2 regions of the Nocardioides houyundeii genome follow, and region 2 is predicted to be linked to the other one. Evidence: predicted binding sites of a transcription regulator. Region 2 holds the regulator's gene; the other holds the start of a gene.
What was found. Region 2 encodes LexA, which represses DNA repair genes until DNA is damaged. Its sites were predicted from a motif close to TCGAACANNTGTTCGA; they were not measured.

Region 1 (3,866 bases), 1.9 Mb from region 2:
ACTGGACGGCGCCCTCTACTACGCCCTCCAACTCACCGCCGTCTTCACCACCGGACAGGCCACCATCGAGCAGATGTACGTCGTCGCCCAGTCGCTCCCTCTCCCCACCCGAATCGAGTTCGGGATCGTCGTCTACAAGGACAAGAAGAAGGTCCGAGAGCTCACCCGCAAGCAGCTCTACACAATGACCGAAGGCCTCGGGAGGAACCTCTCCTACACGACCGACTGCCTCACCGACGCCGAGCGGCAACTCCCCCACGCAGACCAGCGGGCGATTCTGCAGACCCGGCAGGCCGAACGCCACGCAGTGGTCACCGATTTCGTCACCCGCCTGCTCAAGGGGACGCACCTCATCAACATCGAGCACGGCACCTACGCCATCGACGACACCAGCATCTGGGCATGGTCCAAGGCTCCTCACAGCTCTCGACACCTGGGAGGCGGCCAAGACCGGCCCCTCGCCGACGAAGACACCGCTGACGTGCCGCCGCACGACTCTTCCCGCGCCGCGGAAGCACAGGACAACGCGACCCCGGGCGACGTGGAGGACCCGGACCCCGATGGAACACCGGACGCAACCGAGGTCAAGGGAGAGCACAAGGAGCGGCAGGATCCTGCACCGTGGCTCTGTCCCGACGCCGCATGGGGTGGGAAGACGGCCAAGAGCGGCGCGCAGGTCGGCATCTACGGTTACAAGGCCCACGTCATCGTCAACACCAACGACCCGGCAGGCAAGCAGGCGCTCCCCGTCCTGATCCAGGCGCTCGAGCTCACCCCGGCGAACGAGGACGTCGTCGACGTCTCCCTGCGCCTCATCGACCAGATCCGGGCACGCGCACCCTTCGTCCGGCTCATCGGCGACCGACACTACGGCTACAAGCGATTCGACCGATGGGCCATGGAGCTGTGGCGACGGCGGATCCACCAGGTTCTCGATCTGCGTGCCGACAAGCCCGGCGTCATGGACCAGTACGGGTCCAAGGTGATCGACGGCCGCCCCCACTGCCCCAGGATGGGCGCTCACCTGGAGACGCTGGTGCCGTCTGACGAACCCGAGAAGCAGACCGAGTTCAGGCAGCAGATCGCGGAACGAGAGAAGTTCGCGTTGCGCATGGTCAAGGGCCCCTTGGCTTCGCCGGGCAAGACGGCAGCAGGTGAGCACGATCCCAAGTTGGGAATCACCCGGTGGCAGTGTCCTGCCGTCGCCGGCACCGTCGGATGCCCTCTCCGCCCGGGCACCGTGGGATTGGCCCGACAGGCGGGGGCACCCGTCGTACCGCACCCCCCTGAGGCCGAGGTCGACCAGGATCTTCCGCGGTGCTGCACCCAGCAGACTATCCAGATCGAGTCCGGCACGCCCATGAAGTACCTGCAGGAGGAGTACTGGGGCAGCAAGGAGTGGGGACTCATCTACGCCCTGCGCTCCGCCGTCGAGGCCGTCTTCGGCAACATCAAGAACCGCGGCACCGAGGACGTCCGACGAGGGTTCGTCCAGGTCGTCGGCCTGCCACTCGTGACGCTTGCCGTCGCTGCAGCAGCCGCCTGCCACAACATCCGCATCCTGGAGAAGCACGGCCGCGAATCAGGCGAGCAGTTCGCCAGTCCGCTGATGAACCACCCCGTCGACGGAGAACTCATCGAGAGCCTCGTGCTCCGCGGCGACGAGGTCTTCGAGCACCTCGAGCGAACCGCCGCATGAGAACACCCGCCTGAGGAGCCAAAAGGGCCCCCACCACGAACGTGGTGGGGCCCTTCTGTAGCTAGAGGGGGCTGGTGAGGGCCTCCCGAACCGTGTCCCATTTCGGGAAACGGTTCGGGTCCATTTCGGGAAAGCCCTCGTGGTGGAGCTGCGGGGAATCGAACCCCGGTCCTCGAGCGCCGATCCAGGTCTTCTCCGGGTGCAGTCAGTGTTGTCGCTTTTCTCGGCCCCGGCGCTCGCACAGACACGTCGCCGACAGGCCCAGTCAGGAAAAAGTCCCGATCACCCCTCCTGACAGGAAGCGATCAGCAAGTCCCCTAGATGAGGCCTGGATCCGGGACGGAGACGGATGCCCGGTCAGACCCTTCGATCACTGCTCAGGCAGCGAGAGCGAAGTCGTTGCGATTAGAGTTGGCAACTGTGTTTTCCAGCGATCGTTTACGAGATGGCGCTGGCTTCTCGACCCGCTTCTCCTGGAACTAACGTCCCAAGTCGAAACCGATCAGCCCCTCTTGAGTTGTGTCGTGCAGTCTACGGTGCCCAACCGGCAAAGCACGACCGGTATTCCACCGCGGGCGTGCCACGGGAACCCTTGCGCATCTATTCGAACAGATGTACGATCGAATCAGTGCACCGGGCTGCCGGTGCCGGACGGGGTGACCACGGTCTCCTGGCATGGATAGGCCCTCGATGATGCGCGGCTCCTCGCCGTTGCTGTCGACGGATTCACTGTCGTCCTCATGCCAGGAGCCGGTCCATGGACCCTTCGTCCTCAACTGAACACCCCGTGCTGGCGTGCACCAACGCGATCGTGGCGGCGCTGCGGGAGGTCGCCGGTGTGGACCCGCTCTTCATGACCGTGGCCCAGAAACGACAGGCACTCCTCGCCCTGGATCAGGCGACGACCCGGCTGCACGCCCTCCAGCTCCGGGTCACCGCTGCGTCTGCCGACGTCGCCGACTCCGAGGGACACCGCGACATCGCAGCCTGGCTCACCGCGCGCACCCGCGGCCATCGAGCCACCCATCGGCGCACCCAGTGCCTGGCCAACGCCATCGAGCACCGGTGGCACGCCCTCGGCGGAGCGCTGGACGAGGGCCGGGTCAACCCGGACCAGGGGCACGCCATCGCTCGCGCCCTGGACGACCTCCCCACCGACCCCGCCAGCGGCGTCACCCCGGCGATCCGGCAGCAGGCCGAATCCCACCTGATCGCCGAGGCACGCCACTTCGGCCCCACGGAGCTACGGCGTCTGGGCGCCAAGATCCTCGAGGTCGTGGCGCCGGACCTCTTCGAGGACACCGAGCGCAAGAAGCTCCTGGACCAGGAGCGCAGAGCCCGCACCGGATGCACGATGTCGATCCGCGACCTCGGCGACGGCACTGCCCTGGTCAAGGCTCGCGTCCCGGTGTCCGTCGCCACCCGACTCCAGAGCACGCTCGAGGCCTTCACCTCCCCGCGCCAGCGAGGCACGGGGTCGTCCAACACCGGAGCATCCGGCACAGGCGCGTCCAGCCTGCTCGGCGAGAAGGTGCCGTACCCCACGAGGCTCGGCCGGGCGTTCTGCGCGCTGCTGGAGGGGCTCGACCCGAGCCGGCTCCCGCTGCACGGTGGCGACGCCACCACGCTGGTCCTCACCATGGACCTGACCGCCCTGCTGGAGGGCCTCGGGACCGCCACCCTGCAGAACGGCGAGCGGATCAGCGCCGGAGAGGCCCGGCGGCTCGCCTGCACCGCGAAGCTGGTGCCCGCCGTCCTGGGCACCGCCTCGGAGCCACTCGACCTCGGCCGTAGTGCGCGACTCTTCAGCCCCGCGCAACGCCGGGCCCTGGCGGTGCGCGACCAGACCTGCCGAGCGGCGGACTGCGACATCCCCGCCACCTGGTGCGAGGCCCACCACCTCACGCCCTGGAGCGCCGGTGGTGCCACCGACCTGGCCGACGGCGTGCTGCTGTGCAGCCACCATCATCACCGCATCCACGATGACCGGTACCTGCACGAACGCCTCCCCAACGGGGATATCCGCTATGCCCGGCGCCGATAGGAGCCGGCCTGGCCTTAGTCAGCGCTGGAACAGTGCTGCGCCGTTCTCCCAGCAGACCGCACGCAACCAGTCGTGCCCGAGGTCGAGCCGCTCCAGCGACTCGAGCTGGTGCAGGTAGGGGTA
Region 2 (3,866 bases):
CGCCAACAGTCCCGCCGACGACCTGGCGGACGCGGCGGACGCGCTGGCGGACGCGCTGGCGATGACGCCCCCGGGTCGGATCGACCAGCGCACCGACCAGCTCTCCGACGCCCTGGTGCTGGTGCGCGACGCGGCGCGGGCGCTGGCCTCGGCCTTCGGCAAGGAGGAGGGCGGCGACGTGGACGCTGCCCGCACCCAGGCCAAGGGCATGGCCCAGGAGGTCTTCGCCACCGCCGAGCGGATGGCGGCGGGCAAGGACTCCGACGTGATGTGGCTCAACGAGGCCCGGGACCGGATCCCCGCCCGGCTGGCGATCGCGCCGCTGCAGGTGTGGGGCCAGATGCGGGACCGGCTGCTGACCGACAAGACCGTGGTCTTCACCTCGGCCACGCTGATGCTGGGGGGCGACTTCAACACCGTCGCGGGCAGCGTCGGGCTCAAGCCGTCCGAGCGGATCGACACCGGTGCGCCCGAGGTCGAGGCCGAGGGTGCGCTGCCGTGGCAGGGCCTCGACGTGGGGTCGCCGTTCGACTACGGGCGCCAGGGCATCCTGTACGTCGCCCGCCACCTGCCGCCGCCGGGACGCGACGGGCTGGGCAAGGCCCAGCTCGACGAGATCGTGGAGCTGATCGACGCGGCCGAGGGACGCACGCTGGGGCTGTTCTCCTCACGGCGGGCCGCCGAGACCGCCGCCGAGGCGGTGCGCGAGCGGCTGCCGCACCTGACCACCCTGGCCCAGGGCGAGGCGCAGCTGCCGGAGCTGGCGCGGCAGTTCGTGGAGGACCCGCACACGATTCTCTTCGGCACGCTCAGCCTCTGGCAGGGCCTCGACGTGCCCGGCGAGACCTGCCAGCTGGTGCTGATCGACCGGATCCCGTTCCCGCGGCCCGACGATCCCCTGATGAGTGCTCGGCAGCGCGCGGCCGACAAGGCCGGGGGCAACGGCTTCATGCAGGTTGCGGCCACCCACGCCGCCTTGCTGCTGGCCCAGGGTGCGGGGCGGCTGATCCGCACCACCACCGACCGCGGCGTGGTCGCGGTGCTGGACCCCCGGTTGGCCACCGCGCGGTACGGCGGCTTCCTCAAGGCGAGCCTGCCGCCGATGTGGACCACGACCGACCCGCAGGTGGTGCGCAAGGCGCTGACCCGACTGGCCGGCGGCTCGGGTCAGTAGCCGAGGATCTGGTAGTCCCGCCGGTACATCGCCTCGACCATGCTGCGCAGCGAGTCGGAGACCTCACGGGTGCTGCCAGGGGAGCCGGTCTGGTTCTGGGCCACCGTCGGCACCGCCGGTGCGCCGACGCGGCGGCAGACCTCGGCGAAGTCCTCGTCGAAGGTCTCCAGACGTCCCACGAAGTCGACCTGGCTGAGGTCGATGAGCCGGGTCTGCAGCGCGAGGTGCTGGTCGGTGCCCGGCACCTGGCCGAGGTCCTGGTCGGCCACCCAGCGGGCGAACTCCTCGACGTCCTGCATCTTGCGGTGCGTGGGCTCGTCGAAGTGGAAGTAGTTCATGTCCACGACCTTGTTGTGCCAGGCCGAGACGAACCGGTCCAGCGGATCGCGGACGAAGGCGAACTTGAAGTAGTCCTCGAACACGTCGATGGGATAGCGGATCCGCATCGCGTGGTCCACGTCCAGGGGCACCCCATGGGTGGTGAAGTGGTGGCGGATCGTGCGGGTGGCCACCTTGGCCACTCGGAACCAGATGAACCGGTGCTCGTGGCCCACGGTGAGGTTGTAGCTCAACGGGGAGAGGCGGCGGGACGCGCCGCTGTGGCGGTCCAGTTCCTTGAGGAGCGTCTGGCTCTCGTCGGTCAGCTTGAACCGGTCGTCAGGCTTGGTGCGGAACTGCTCGGAGGAGAGGTCGGCGGGTTCGGCATCTCGTCGGCTTCGTCGCACCGCCGTGAGATTACACGACCCGCCGCCTCGTCTCCGGAGTGGCGAGGGCCCCTGGCTCAGACCCGTCGCAGGACCGCGGTGACCTTGCCCAGGATGGTGGCGTGGGTCCCGTCGATCGGCTCGTAGGCGTCGTTGTGGGGGAGCAGCCAGACCTGGCCGTCCTTGCGCTGGAACGTCTTGACCGTGGCCTCACCGTCGATCATGGCGGCGACGATCTCGCCGTTGGAGGCTTCGGGCTGCTGCCGGATCACGACGTAGTCGCCGTTGCAGATCGCGGCGTCGATCATCGAGTCACCGGAGACCTCGAGCAGGAAGAGCGTGCCGTCGCCCACCAGCTGCTGCGGGAGCGGGAAGACGTCCTCGACGCGCTCCTCGGCCAGGATCGGGCCACCGGCGGCGATCCGACCGACGACCGGCACGTAGCGGGCGGCCGGCGCGGCGTCGCCGACACCGGTGGGGTCGAAGATCGTCTCCTCGTCGCTGCTCATGGCGCGACGGGCCGCCATCACCTCGGGCAGGAACACCTCGAGAGCCCGGGGCCGGTTGGGGTCGCGCTTGAGGAAGCCCTTCTCCTCCAGCACCTTGAGCTGGTGGGCCACGCTGCTGGAGCTGGTGAGGCCGACCGCCTGGCCGATCTCGCGCATGCTCGGCGGGTATCCACGCTGCTCGATCGCGTCCTTGATGGTGGAGAGCACCCGCTGCTGCCGCGGGGTGAGGCCGGTGGCGTCGGGAGGGCCGTCGGGCAGGGCCACGACCTTGCCCTTGGTCTCGCGCGGGTTGGCCATCCGGTGTCCTCCTGGTGTGGTGCGATCTCGGTGGTCTCACCGTAGTCGGCACCGGACCGGAGTTCAAACACCTGTTCGAACGGCGTGTTGCCTCGGCTCTGGTTGCCTCAGGTCTGCGGGTGCCACTCCCAGGTCACCACGTTGAACTTGGTGCGGAAGCCCAGGTCGACGTACACCTGGTAGCCCTCGTCGTTGGAGAGCACGGTGGCGGTCAGCGCCTCGGTGTGCGCGGCTCGGTTGAGCATGGTGGCGCACAGGGCCTTCGCGATGCCCCGGCCCCGGGCGTGCTCGCTGGTGCTGACGTTGGCCAGCATCACGCTGGTGCCGCGGCGGTGCATGGTGCTGGCGCCCAGCGGTTCGCCGGTGACCAGGCTCCGGGCGATGAAGAACTGGGTGTCGGCAGGGTCGAGGGTGTCGAGGAACTGCAGGTGCTCGGCCTCAGTGCCTCGGGGTAGGCCGAAGCCGGAGAACAGGATGGAGCTGACGGGTTCGAGGTGGTCGGGCCAGGCGACGTCGATGTAGACGTCGTCCGGGGTCCCGGGATCGACGGTCTCCTGCAGCGCCAGGTACATCGCCGGGCTCTCGCGAGGCACCATGCCGGCCTGCGCCAGGGCTGCCTCCAGCGCCGGGGTGGTGGTCTTGGGGGTGGTGACCCACCGGAACGGGAGTCCGCGCTCGAGGTAGGGCCCCAGGAGCGCTGGGACGCGGGTCGGCACGTCACGCGCCGAGATGCGCGCGTGCGTGATCACGTTGCCCGCGGGAAGAGGCAGGTGCGACCAGTACAGGAGTGCGTCCGGCTCGTGAGTGGTCTGGAAGACGGGGGAGAGGGACATGGCCTGCTGGAGAGCTTCGAGGTCTGCCTCGATGATCGCCATCGGCGTGGTCAGCGTGTCTCGCATGCGGGAGACGCTAGGGGGGCTGCCTAGACAGTTGCATGCCTCAAACTGATGACATCGAGGTGATCCGCTGGGCAACGCCGGCTTTGTGGTGCATTTTCCCCGCTTTCGCGGAGCATCTGCGCTCAGCGCGTGAGAACCGGGCGCGCTTCGAGCACGTCGAGGGGTCGTGGGGGGCCGCGACACGCTCGAACACTTGTTCGCACAGATGCTTGATTCATTCGAACATGTGCTCTAACTTCGTACATGTGTTCGATCGAACGTCTGATCGACTCCTCGTAGTCCA

Region 1: a site for LexA is predicted at 2,304-2,319, ahead of C0R66_RS05285 (HNH endonuclease signature motif containing protein). Genes of this name have one in related genera too.

The regions. Positions count from the first base shown of each region.
Region 1 covers NZ_CP025581.1:1,090,004-1,093,869, reverse strand. Annotated here, with positions in the region: gene C0R66_RS05295 (transposase) at 1-1,699, shown strand, start outside; RNA gene ssrA (transfer-messenger RNA) at 1,840-2,209, opposite strand; gene C0R66_RS05285 (HNH endonuclease signature motif containing protein) at 2,457-3,743, shown strand; gene C0R66_RS05280 (amidohydrolase family protein) at 3,762-3,866, opposite strand, start outside.
Region 2 covers NZ_CP025581.1:3,047,021-3,050,886, reverse strand. Annotated here, with positions in the region: gene C0R66_RS14585 (ATP-dependent DNA helicase) at 1-1,174, shown strand, start outside; gene C0R66_RS14580 (sulfotransferase family protein) at 1,168-1,899, opposite strand; gene lexA (transcriptional repressor LexA) at 1,956-2,684, opposite strand; gene C0R66_RS14570 (GNAT family N-acetyltransferase) at 2,792-3,583, opposite strand.